Regions from separate parts of the Clostridium lapidicellarium genome, predicted to be linked through region 1. Evidence: riboswitches for the same ligand, from Rfam matches in the RefSeq annotation. Region 1 holds a riboswitch; each other region holds the start of a gene.
The links. A riboswitch is a leader RNA that binds a small molecule or an ion and turns the genes downstream of it on or off. The one in region 1 is predicted to bind S-adenosylmethionine.

Region 1 (3,193 bases):
CTAAAAGATAAGCTATGGTAATATATGAAGAAACAGGGTAAAAAGGCATTTTGAATTCAATCTCAGCATCTTTTCTGGATTTTTCCCTGCGAAATTTCAACTGGGTTACAAGTATGGTACCCCATGCAGTTAAAATAGCTATGGTCGTTGCCGAGGAAATATATGTAAAAAATTTTTCTGGCATAAAATAATTTAAAATTACCGCAATCAGTGCCACAATTATACTAAAGAGTGTACCTACATAAGGTACCCCGGATTCATTCAGTTTTCCAAATATTTTGGGAGCATTGTTGTTCAATGCCAAGCTGTAAAGCATTCTCCCGTTTATATACAAGGCACTGTTCATTCCGGAAAGAGCAGCTGTCAGAATTACAAAATTTATAAATGAAGCAGCTGCAGGGATACCAACTTTAGAGAATACCAGTACAAAAGGGCTTCCGTTTAATCCTATTTTATTCCACGGATAAAGTGCCAACATTGTTAAAACAGAACCTACATAAAAGATAAGTATTCGCCAAAATACGTCATTGATGGCCTTGGGTATGGACTTTTTCGGATTCTGTGCTTCTCCTGCCGTTATGCCAATAAGTTCCACTCCACCAAATGCAAAAGTCACAAACACAAACGAAAGCATAAATCCCTTAAATCCGGTGGCAAAGAATCCTCCATTTTTCTGTAAATTAGAAAATCCAACAGATTGTCCACCGTTATTAAACCCAAATAATATGATGAGCATTCCAAAAATAATCATGCATATTATTGTAACAACTTTTACAAGTGCAAACCAGAATTCAAACTCTCCGTACATTTTAACACCAATCAAATTAACTGCAACAAGTATCAATAAAAATATGAGTGCGGTGATCCATTTGGGAAATTGAGGGATCCAAAACTGGACGTACACTCCCATGGCAGTGAGCTCTGCCATGACAGTAGCAGTAGCCTGAAACCAATATGTCCAGCCCGAAAAAAATCCTGCAAAATTTCCCAGGTAACGCGTAGCATAGGCGCTGAAAGATCCTGAATTCGGTTCGTCAACAGCCAGCTCCCCCAAAGCTCTCATAATGAAAAAGATAAATATTCCACCTATCAGATACGCCAAAACTATGGCAGGTCCACCAGTTTTAATAGCATCTGCAGATCCATAAAACAATCCTACACCTATGGCTCCTCCGATAGCTATCATCTGAATATGTCTGTTCTTCAGATCCTTTTTTAATGATCTACTGCTTCTATAATTGTCCATTTTTATTTATAACCTCCAAATAATAAAAAAATCTATATGTGAGAAGGCATATAGATTTCTACTGCTTCTCATCTTCCAGGTAATACCTGCTGGAATTGGCACCGTGATATACAAAAACTATATATACAGGTTGCCGGGCGTCATAGGGCCAGTCCCTCAAACCACTCTCGATAAGAATTACACTATTTAATTTTATATGGATTTATTGATCGATTGCTAAAAAAAACTTCCCGTGAGAAATCACAGGAAGTATAAATTCCGCTACCTCTCATCTTTCAGGTAATACCTGCTGGAATTGGCACCATTAATTGTACAATTGCATTTGTACAACCGGTTGCCGGACATCATAGGGCCAGTCCCTCCGCCTCTCTTGATAAGAAAACCTATAAATATTATAAATTATTTATATTTAACTTATATTCAATATACAATTCTTTATCCATTTTGTCAATAGAAATTTTTTATTATTCATATAAGTTTTTGCTGAAATATCTGTCGCCCCTATCTGGAAATATAGTAACTATATTTCCCCTGTCTATGGTATCGGCCAATTTCAATACTGCTGCAAGTGCTGCTCCTGAAGAGGAACCAACTATGAGCCCCTCTTTTTTCGCCAAATCCTTTACCAGCAAAAAAGCTTCTTCATCATTTACCTTTATAACTTTATCCACAAGCTTCAAATCCATAGTATCAGGTAAAAAATCATTTCCTATACCTTCAATGGCATACCCATGCTCTTCAGTGCCGCCGCCCAGGGTAGATCCTTCCGGATCAGCCAGTATGGCCTTTATACTGCTGTCCTTTTCCTTTAGATATTTTGCCACACCCGTAAAAGTTCCACCACTTCCCGCTCCTGCAACAAAATAATCAATCTTTCCCTTTAGCTGTTCATATATTTCAGGCCCCGTAGTAAGATAATGAGCCTCAGGGTTATCGTTGTTTTCAAATTGACCCAGAGATATGGAATTTGGTATTTGTTTTAAAAGTTCCCGGGATTTCTCAATGGCACCCCTCATCCCGTCCTTTTCCGGAGTGTGGATAATTTCCGCCCCCAGTGCTCTCATAAGAACCTGTTTCTCTACAGAAAATTTTTCAGGTACCGCAAATATCACTTTATATCCCCTATTCAAGGCTCCCATTGCAATACCAAGTCCGGTATTGCCTGCTGTAGCTTCAATTATAGTATAACCTTTCTTAAGTTTCCCCGCCTTCTCTGCTTGTCTTATCATATAATATCCAATTCTGTCCTTTACACTGCCGCCAGGATTGAAATTTTCAAGTTTAGCATATACATTGATTCCATCCTTCAAATTAAATCTATTCAGCTTCAGTATGGGTGTTTTACCTATCATTTCCTTTATGTCGTCAAAAACTTCCATAATAAAAATCTCCTTTGAAATTTTATTTGATATTTTTCAAGTTCCGGAATTTTGAAAAATAAAGAGCTCCTGCCTCTGTACAGAGGCAGGAGCTTGTTCCCGCGGTTCCACTCTGTTTATATAATATAAATCGCATATACACAAAATAAAAATACGATAAATAAAATAAAACTCTTATTGGTACAATCATACCTCAACATTTTAACGGATGTACCCGCTGAAATCTACTTCACTCAGGTTCGACTCAGTGCTCCAGGATGCACTTCAATCACCTCCCGCTAGGACTTCCTCACACCACATGGAAATTCTCTCTAAAATAGCATTGTGTAATCTACTCTTCCCATCATCACATTCAATATAATTTATATTTTGATGATACTACATAAATTCCAATTAATCAAGTAAAATTTAATATAAATTTTCTACACGATTACTTTGGATAGTTAAGCCTTTTATCTGAAATATTCGTCAGAACTTCCTTGAGAAATCTATTTGCCCAATACTTAGCCATGGGAAGATTCATATCCAAATAATTCCCGCAATCTTTTGGCGCAGCACCTGGTATATC
Region 2 (3,193 bases), on a different contig from region 1:
CATTTAACCCCAATATATCAGCTCCTTGATTATCCTGGACAACAGATTGCTTTTTTATATAATTTACTTTTCCCTCTATCAGTTCTTTCTTATAATCTTCCTGTCCCGTGGGATTTATTTTCTCCCCGATAATCTTTATCCCTTTCCCTATAAAAACAGTTTTAGTAGGAGAACAGACTGCAGTATAGCCCTTTTCTCTTATATCAAGAGGTTTCATAAATTTAAGGGCATTTACAATAGATTCTATGAATTCAGGATCTGTACCGCAGCAGCCCCCAAAAATCCTGACTCCTTTCTTAGCCATGATTACTATATTATTTGAAAATTCTTCAGGGGTTATATCATAAACCGTATTTCTGCCGTCGTATCTCGGAAGTCCTGCATTTGGCTGAACTAAAACAGGGATGGATGAATACTTTAATATTTCATCCACAATTCCCTGAAGTTCAGCTGGTCCAAGAGAACAATTTACTCCGAGGACATCTACCCCCAAACCCTCAAGTGCAACTACCATGGTTTTAGGATCAGTACCCATAAGAGTTCTGCCATCCTTCTGAAAAGTCATTGTACAAAATACCGGAAGAGATGAATTTTCCTTAGCTGCAAGAACAGCTGCCTTAGCTTCATACAGATCAGACATGGTTTCTATTAGGATCAAATCCGCTCCTGTTCTTTCACCTATAACAACCTGATTTTTAAACAGTTTATACGCTGCCTTGAAGCTTAAATTTCCAGTTGGTTCCATAACCTGGCCTATTGGACCTAGATCCAATGCGACCAATTTTCCTTTTCTCCCGGCCTCTTCTTTTGCAATTTTCACCCCGGCTGTAATAATATCCTCTATAGTATAATCTGAAGAATTATATTTAAGTTCATTGGCTCCAAAAGTATTGGATATTATTATATCCGCCCCTGCATCCAGATACTTTCTATGTATCTGTTTTATAACTTCCGCATCGGTCACATTTAAGATTTCCGGAAGTTTTCCAGGTTGAAGCCCTGATTTTTGAAGCATAGTTCCCATAGCCCCATCAAATAACATGAACTTTTTGTCAAATTTACTCAGTAGATTTTTAAATTTCATTTACTCCACCCCTTTTCAAATACAATTTTGCATATAAAAAGCCGCTTTTCCCAAGACAAGGAAAGCAGCTTACAATTTCATCTATAAAAAGCAATCTTTCTTATCTTTCAGAATTAATTCTATTCTGCAGGAATTGACACCGATACGTAACTGCCGGTTGTCGGATTTCACAGGGCCTGTCCCTCAATCTCTCTTGATAAGAATATTTTAATATTAATACTTAAAACCAAAATTGTCAAATGTATAAATTTTTTATTTTTTTCATTTTTCTCTTGACAAGTTATATAATCTTCTGTTATGATTTTCTTAATCAAATACGAAACTTCTTATCCAGAGCGGCTGAGGGACTGGCCCTATGATGCCCGGCAACCTGAATGATCATTTCCATTCAACGGTGCTAATTCCAGCAGACATATGCAAAAGCATGTAGTCTGAAAGATGAGGAGCATGAAGAAAAATCTTCTTGTATCTCATCGGCAGGAAGATTTTTTATTTTGCCAATTTAAATAGAAGTTTCGTCCAAAAATGTTTGATACATCAAAATATGAGGAGGAAATAAATATGAGTGAAAAGAGAAAATTAGGTTTTGAAACTCTACAAGTACATGCAGGACAAGTGCCTGATCCAACAACAGGAGCAAGGGCGGTCCCAATCTACCAGACAACATCCTTTGTATTTAAAGACGCTGACGAGGCTGCAGATTTCTTTCAGCTGAAAAAACCCGGAAATGTATATGCAAGAATAATGAATCCAACAGAAGATGTATTTGAAAAAAGAATAGCCGCTCTTGAAGGCGGAAGTGCAGGCCTTGCTACAGCATCAGGCTTGGCGGCAATATTATATGCCATATTGAACGTGGCAAATACAGGGGACAATATAGTTTCTGCCAGCACTCTCTATGGTGGAACATACGAACTGTTCTCTGTCACTTTGAAAAAGTTGGGAATTGACGTGACATTTGTAGATCCCGACGATCCTGAAAACATAAGAAAAGCAATCAAAGATAATACAAAAGCCGTCTATGCTGAAACCATAGGAAATCCAAGAATAAATGTATTGGATATAGAAGCAGTGGCAAAAATAGCACACGAAAATAAAATACCACTTATTGTAGATAATACTTTTGGGACTCCTTATCTTGTTAAACCAATAGACTGGGGTGCAGACGTAATTGTTCATTCTGCAACCAAGTTCATAGGTGGACATGGAACTACCATAGGCGGTGTCATAGTTGATGGCGGAAAATTCGACTGGAGGGCAAGCGGAAAATTCCCTGACTTCACTACACCTGACGAAAGTTACGGAGGACTTGTATATGCAGATCAAGGTCCTACCGCATTTGCTACAAAAGCAAGAGTGCAGCTTTTGAGAAATACCGGTGCCACATTGAGCCCTCAAAGTGCATTTTATTTCCTCAACGGACTTGAATCACTTTCACTAAGAGTTGAAAGACATGTTGAAAATACAAGAAAGGTAGTTAAATTTCTAAGCAAACATCCAAAGGTTTCATGGATAAACTATCCTGAACTGGAAGGAAGTCCATATAGGGAACTGGCTAAAAAATATTTTCCAAAGGGAGCAGGTTCTATATTTACTTTCGGAATAAAAGGTGGATTTGAAGCTGGAAAGAAATTTATAAATAGTGTCAAGTTATTCTCTTTACTTGCAAATGTGGCAGATGCGAAGTCACTGGTAATTCACCCGGCAAGTACAACTCATGCAGAACTAAACGCAGAACAACAGAAAGCTGCAGGAGTAACTCCTGATCTCATAAGACTTTCGATTGGCGTAGAGAGTATAGATGACATAATATATGATTTGGACCAAGCCCTTGCAAAAGCTTAATTAGACAACTTCCTAATCTTTTTATATAATTTAATTATAAAAGGCTATCCCTACAATTTGATGTGGAGATAGTTTTTTATTTTACAAATTTGAAATTATTTCATCTGTAAACTCGTCAGTAGTCGAATTCCCTCCAAGGTCAGGAGTTTTATGTTTTCCTTCTTCAAGCGTCTTTTCCACTGCCCTTTCAATTCTGTCTGCAGCTTCCTTTTCATGTAAATAATTTAGCATCATAACCGAAGACAGTATAATAGCTGTAGGGTC
Region 3 (3,193 bases), on a different contig from region 1:
TTCATTTTGTTTAGAATATGATTTTGATATTAAAGCTATTTTTTTCTCTCCTATGCCCTCAATTTCCCTTAATCTATTTATGTCATCATCCAGTACATGAAGAGTATTCTCTCCAAATTTCTTTACTATTTTTCTGGCAGTAACAGGTCCTATGCCGGATATAACTCCAGATGCCAGATATCTCTCTATACCAGTAACGGTGTTAGGTGTTATTTCCTCACAAACCTGAACTTTAAACTGGCGTCCAAAATGGGGATGCTGTACCCATTCTCCCAGGACTTTCAGATTCTGTCCTTCAACAATATAGGGTATGCATCCTACTATAGTTACCGTATTTTCTTCTTCTTTCATTTTAGCAACTACATATCCATTATCCTTATTTTGAAATATTATATCCTCTATAATTCCCTGTAAATCCTGCATAGAATCTCTCCCAATTAAATAACTATCAAATTCTATATCTCTGAATACAATTATAACACATCAATTTAACTTTAAAAAAGAAGTGCTGTAAAACTATTTTTAAAAATAATTTCAAGGCACTTCCCTTTATATCTAAATATATTTTCTTATTTCGTCAACCTTATCTAATTTCTCCCAAGGCAAATCTATATCCGTCCTGCCAAAATGTCCATAGGCTGCAACCTGCCTGTATATGGGTCTTCTTAAATTCAAATCTTTTATTATAGCAGCAGGTCTCAAATCAAATACCCTCTTCACTATATCAACTATTTTCTTTGCTGGCAATTTTCCTGTACCAAAGGTATCCACATTTATGGACACTGGTTTTGCCACCCCTATAGCATAGGCAAGTTGTATTTCTAATTTATCCGCCACGCCTGCAGCTACCAAATTCTTTGCCACCCATCTTGCAGCATAAGCAGCGGATCTATCTACTTTAGTCGGATCTTTTCCTGAAAATGCACCGCCGCCGTGTCTTCCATATCCGCCATATGTATCCACTATTATCTTTCTCCCTGTGAGTCCCGAATCTCCCTGGGGGCCTCCAACCACAAACCTTCCTGTAGGATTTATAAGATATTTAGTATCTTTATCCAAAAATTTGGATGGTACAACTGGTCTTATGACATTTTCAATTATATCTTTTTCAATCTGCTCTTTAGCTTCCCGTTCATCATGCTGGGCAGATACCACTATATTGTCAACCCTAATCGGTTTATCATCTTCATATTCTATGGTTACTTGGGTCTTGCCGTCCGGTCTCAAATATTTCAATGTACCGTCCTTTCTAACCTGTGCCAGCCTCTTTGCCAATTTGTGGGCCAAACATATGGGCATAGGCATGTATTCAGGAGTTTCATTAGTTGCAAATCCAAACATCATACCCTGATCTCCCGCTCCTATGTCATCTATTTCCTCCATCTGTCCACTTTTAGCCTCCAGGGATTTGTCAACTCCCAAAGCTATATCTGATGACTGCTCATCTATAGAAGTCATTACAGAACAGGTATCACAATCAAATCCATATTTAGCTCTGGTATATCCTATTTCCTTTACGGTCTTCCTTACTATTTTAGGAATATCAACATAACAATTAGTTGATATTTCTCCTATAACTAATATCATTCCTGTAGTAGTGGCAGTTTCACATGCTACCCTGCCATAAGGATCCTTCTCCAATATGGCATCTAGAATAGCGTCTGAAATCTGATCACACATTTTATCCGGATGTCCTTCTGTAACTGATTCAGATGTAAATAACTTTCTCACTTTCAATACCTCCACATCATGTAAAAATAAAAGCCTCTTCCAATAAGAAGAGGTTAAATAATTAACAGCTCTCTTATCTTGCAAATCACGTTGCAGGAATTGGCACCTTGGTAAATTTAAAAATTTTCCCTGGTTGCCGGGTTTCATTGGGCCTTTTTCCCTCCACCTCTCTGGATAAGAGTTTTTTACGGTAAGCTTACAATATTCACAAAATAAAAAACACTTTTCAGTGCTCTTGTGGTGGAGGAAGATGGATTCGAACCATCGAAGTCACTGACAACAGATTTACAGTCTGCCCCCTTTGGCCGCTCGGGAATTCCTCCACATATTGTACTGATATAGAATTCATTATAAAAATGGTGGGCACAACAGGGCTCGAACCTGTGACCCCCTGCTTGTAAGGCAGATGCTCTCCCAGCTGAGCTATGCGCCCGTAATCTTAACATCATTATTGGTGGAGGAAGATGGATTCGAACCATCGAAGTCACTGACAACAGATTTACAGTCTGCCCCCTTTGGCCGCTCGGGAATTCCTCCACATTGGTGCTGGCAGTAGGCTTCGAACCCACGACCTACTGATTACAAGTCAGTTGCTCTACCAGCTGAGCTATGCCAGCACATTGTAATAAATACAACGATGTTTAACGTTTAACGTAGTTTAGTATACATTTTTATAAGGTTATTTTCAAATTTCATATTCCATTGAAATTCAATATTAACTGCTTATTTCTCTTTATAACTCAACATCTCTTTTAAAATCATATACATATAATTTAGATCTAATATTTTACATGAGTCAATCATATAGATTATATATAGTGTACCCCATAAATATTATCATAAGCACTGCATGCATAAAAGAAGGTGAATGTATTGAGTAAAATAAAATCAAATTATAAAAACCCGCTGGCATACTACGACTTAGCTTATTTCTTGAAAGATCATATAAATAAAGATAACATTATAGTGTGCATCGGCACAGACAGATACATAGGAGACTGCCTCGGCCCCCTAGTAGGTACCCTGTTAAATCGTAAAAATTTCCCACTTCCCGTCTATGGCACAATCTCAGAACCAATACATGCTTTAAATATTGAAAATAAATTAAACAGCATAAAATCACTTCATCCCCACAACAGTATCATAGGAATTGATGCCTGTCTGGGCGAGATTGAATCCATTGGTGAAATACAAGCAAGAGATTTTCCCGTACACCCTGGTAAAGGGGTGGGAAAATCTCTCCCAAACGTAGGAGATTCATCAATAATAGGGATAGTTGATTCAAACAATAGTGAAGGTATATTCAGCAGCAGCAGTAATATACGTCTAAATCTAATCCTAAATATGGCTGAAGTAATACTTCATTCACTAATTCATTCATATTATCTCTATAATCACAAAATGTAGCTATGACATATTTAATCTATCAAGGTTATGTCATCACCTGTAAAAACGACTTCCA
Region 4 (3,193 bases), on a different contig from region 1:
GCCAAAGACGCATCGCCGGTTTTAACTATTTTTCCGTTTACAAGTATATGGACATAATCAGGTTTCAAATATTCCAAAATATTGTTGTGATGTGTGATTATAAGTACGGAATTATCCTCCGTCCTGAGTTTGCTTACCCCTTCTGACACTATTCTAACTGCATCCACATCAAGTCCCGAGTCAGTTTCATCCAGCATGGCAAGTTTAGGCTCAAGCACCGCCATTTGAAGTATTTCATTTTTCTTTTTTTCTCCACCTGAGAATCCCACATTCAAATATCTCTTTGCATAGCTATCATCTATTTTCAAAAGTTTTAACTTCTCCTTCAATGCCCTTCTAAATGCCAGTATTCCACTTTTCTTGCCTGTAACAGCAGCTTTTGCGTTGCGTAAAAAATTTTCAACAGTTATTCCCTGTATTTCTTCAGGATATTGAAAGGACATAAATATTCCACGCCTTGCCCTTTCATCCACCTTCAAGTCATTTATCTTCTTTCCGTCAAATATTATATCCCCTGCTGATACAACATATTTGGGATGGCCCATTATAGTATTTACAAGGGTAGATTTCCCCGCTCCATTGGGACCCATTATAGCATGGATTTCACCTTTCCTAATTTCAAGATCAACTCCCTTTAATATTTCATTACCTTCAACTTCCGCCTTTAAATTATTTATTTCCAATAATTTTTTTCCCATTATATCTCTCCTTTATATCAGAGTATTTAAGTCATATTTGATTTTAAAAATCAACTACAATGTAAATGAGTATATAGCTGCGATAAAAATACCCGACTTAAATACTCAACATTGTATCTGATTATATTTTACTATTTATTTATCGAATAATCAACAATGAAATACCATTTTATATTTTCCCTAAAAGTTTTTATTTTCTGATAATATCCCAGTTCCCTTCAAACCACGTAATTTTATTTAAGCCTTATCTTTTCCTTTGTCTCTACCTGAATCACTATTCCATCCTGTATAACCAGCGTTATCGAGCCGTAATTTATACTTTTCAATGACTGTAATATTTTTTTAATATGCTGCTCTGAGATCTGATTTTTCTTCTTTACAACTTTCTCTCCCATTTTAATATTACCCCCTTTATATTAATTTATGAGCCAATTAAAAAATCCTCTTCATAAAAGAAGAGGATTTATATCAAATAAACGTAAAAGATTCAAATTAAGATTCTGCACTCACCTCATCTTCCAGAACTGCATTCTGATGGACTTAGCACCTTACATGCATTGATATGTCTAGCTGCACGGGTTGCTGAAACTTCATCGGGCCATTCCCTAAGTTTCTCTTGATAAGGATCAATATTAAATTATTAGTTTTAATTATATATCATAAAATCAACGTGGTCAACAAATTCTTAATTATTTTATTCAATTAAATATAACCTTCCGCATTTTCAGTTTCCAAGCTGAGTCCGTCTATGGACATACCTTCCTTAAGCTCTATCAGCAGACATTTTTTCCCTCTTTTATCCACTATCTGCCTTACACTGCCCAGGTCTTGAGGCCTTATGGTTATACTTGCACTCTCGTTCTCAATTTTCACTGATTTACTTTTAAAATTGGGAACTACATTTCTCGCCTTAAACTCATGATCTCCGCCGCATACTTCTTGAAAGGCATTTTTTACGGACTTGACACCTTCCACACCGCTTTCCTTCAAAACCCTGGCAATCTCGTTCGTATCCAACACCGGCTCTTCATCCTCTTCATCTTCTCTTTCAAATTTTTCATTTATTCTCCCATATATACTTTCCATCACACCTGGTTTTATTTTGCCTCCTACCACCGTATTCAACACATTTTTGAAATTTTCCCTTTCTTCAAGAGCAGTAGGTTTTACGGCACATTCCAATACCTTTTCCACAAAAGTGCTGTTAATTTGCTTCTTCTTAGAAGAGTAGTATACTACCTTGTTTATATCCACACATCCGCAGGTAAAACTCGGAAACATAAAACCATCCAGTGGTGCATTTAAATTTATAATCATGTCCAATGCAGAATTGGGTTTAAATTTCATTTCACTATAATCAAATTTCAATACTTTCTTTGGAATTTCCACTTTGTTTACACTGCATAATATAAATTCCACAGACTGCATGTAATCTTCAGCATCGTCTTTTTTATGACCCCTGTTTTTATTACTGCTGTAATACTCTGCTTTCACGAAATTTATCACCACGTCCGTATCATATGTATAATTCTCAGATATCCTGTCAACTATCTTGTCTCCAAAAGCAGCTATGTTTTCCCTGGAACTTAAAGCGCTGTACAGTATATGCTGCGTACTTTCACCGTCATCTGAACCAGTATCTTCCCGCCCGTTCTTTTTCTCGAAATCAAGTTCAAATATTTTGGAATCCAGGGATCCTGTAAGCACCTTTCTAAAATTATTCAAATAGAGCTCCCTTTTTTCTATCTCCATTCTTTCAAAATACTCCAGATCTCTCGTTATTATATTCCCGCCGTCTTTTTTTAGATACACACTATAAATTTCTTTAATAGGCAGCATGCAGCTACCCAATTTAAATTCTCTTCTTATATTCGACAAATCTTTTTTATTCATTTTCACATCTCCGCTCTACAAAATAAGTTATAAATTCACCTTATACATACTTATTTTAACAAAATATAATAACATTTGCCAAGAATATAGTATAAATCAAAAAAATTTGATACAATATAAACATAAAAATTTAAGGAGAATAACGAAATGTCTTGTAAAAAATCTGAAAATACAAATGAAAACACAATTAAAATTTATAATATAAGACAAGCTCTTAAAGAAAATATAAGAGAAGATCAGCTAAATGCCCTGGCTTTGGAAAAATCAACGGACAATAGGGCAAAAAACAGTACCAAGGCCAAAATTCATCACAGGGTACCCTTTTACAAAAACAAAAATATAACACTGCCGCTTCTGTCCGCAGTACTCGCTTTAAGTTTCACCTGTGCATCCTATTTCTATGAAACCCATATTTCTAAATATGTCGAAAAAAATAGAATTGCCGCTGAAAACATGGCTCTTCAAGGAAATATATCAGGTGCTTGTTCTCTAGTAGATAGAGCTTCAAATTTACGTCCGAACAACAAAACTCTAAAAGCGGATAAAATATTTTTACAGGATGGCAAAACTGTGGATTTACATATAAATATTGCAGATAATTA

Region 2: it holds a riboswitch for S-adenosylmethionine, as region 1 does, so the genes downstream of both, AB8S09_RS10460 (O-acetylhomoserine aminocarboxypropyltransferase/cysteine synthase family protein) here and AB8S09_RS13415 (amino acid permease) in region 1, are expected to answer to the same signal.
Region 3: it holds a riboswitch for S-adenosylmethionine, as region 1 does, so the genes downstream of both, metK (methionine adenosyltransferase) here and AB8S09_RS13415 (amino acid permease) in region 1, are expected to answer to the same signal.
Region 4: it holds a riboswitch for S-adenosylmethionine, as region 1 does, so the genes downstream of both, AB8S09_RS09800 (YezD family protein) here and AB8S09_RS13415 (amino acid permease) in region 1, are expected to answer to the same signal.

The regions. Positions count from the first base shown of each region.
Region 1 is NZ_JBGFFE010000025.1:10,645-13,837, reverse strand. It holds gene AB8S09_RS13415 (amino acid permease) at 1-1,246, opposite strand, end outside; SAM riboswitch class I at 1,312-1,423, opposite strand; SAM riboswitch class I at 1,512-1,626, opposite strand; gene AB8S09_RS13410 (PLP-dependent cysteine synthase family protein) at 1,711-2,625, opposite strand; gene AB8S09_RS13405 (S-ribosylhomocysteine lyase) at 3,056-3,193, opposite strand, start outside.
Region 2 is NZ_JBGFFE010000015.1:6,428-9,620, reverse strand. It holds gene AB8S09_RS10465 (homocysteine S-methyltransferase family protein) at 1-1,084, opposite strand, end outside; SAM riboswitch class I at 1,182-1,287, opposite strand; SAM riboswitch class I at 1,408-1,529, shown strand; gene AB8S09_RS10460 (O-acetylhomoserine aminocarboxypropyltransferase/cysteine synthase family protein) at 1,646-2,929, shown strand; gene AB8S09_RS10455 (isocitrate/isopropylmalate dehydrogenase family protein) at 3,011-3,193, opposite strand, start outside.
Region 3 is NZ_JBGFFE010000002.1:214,374-217,566, forward strand. It holds gene recD2 (SF1B family DNA helicase RecD2) at 1-423, opposite strand, end outside; gene metK (methionine adenosyltransferase) at 556-1,731, opposite strand; SAM riboswitch class I at 1,802-1,912, opposite strand; tRNA gene AB8S09_RS03005 (tRNA-Tyr) at 1,970-2,054, opposite strand; tRNA gene AB8S09_RS03010 (tRNA-Val) at 2,089-2,164, opposite strand; tRNA gene AB8S09_RS03015 (tRNA-Tyr) at 2,184-2,268, opposite strand; tRNA gene AB8S09_RS03020 (tRNA-Thr) at 2,273-2,348, opposite strand; gene yyaC (spore protease YyaC) at 2,605-3,138, shown strand; gene AB8S09_RS03030 (rod shape-determining protein) at 3,150-3,193, opposite strand, start outside.
Region 4 is NZ_JBGFFE010000013.1:28,560-31,752, reverse strand. It holds gene sufC (Fe-S cluster assembly ATPase SufC) at 1-698, opposite strand, end outside; gene AB8S09_RS09800 (YezD family protein) at 932-1,093, opposite strand; SAM riboswitch class I at 1,207-1,324, opposite strand; gene AB8S09_RS09795 (DUF4317 family protein) at 1,401-2,591, opposite strand; gene AB8S09_RS09790 (FxLYD domain-containing protein) at 2,739-3,193, shown strand, end outside.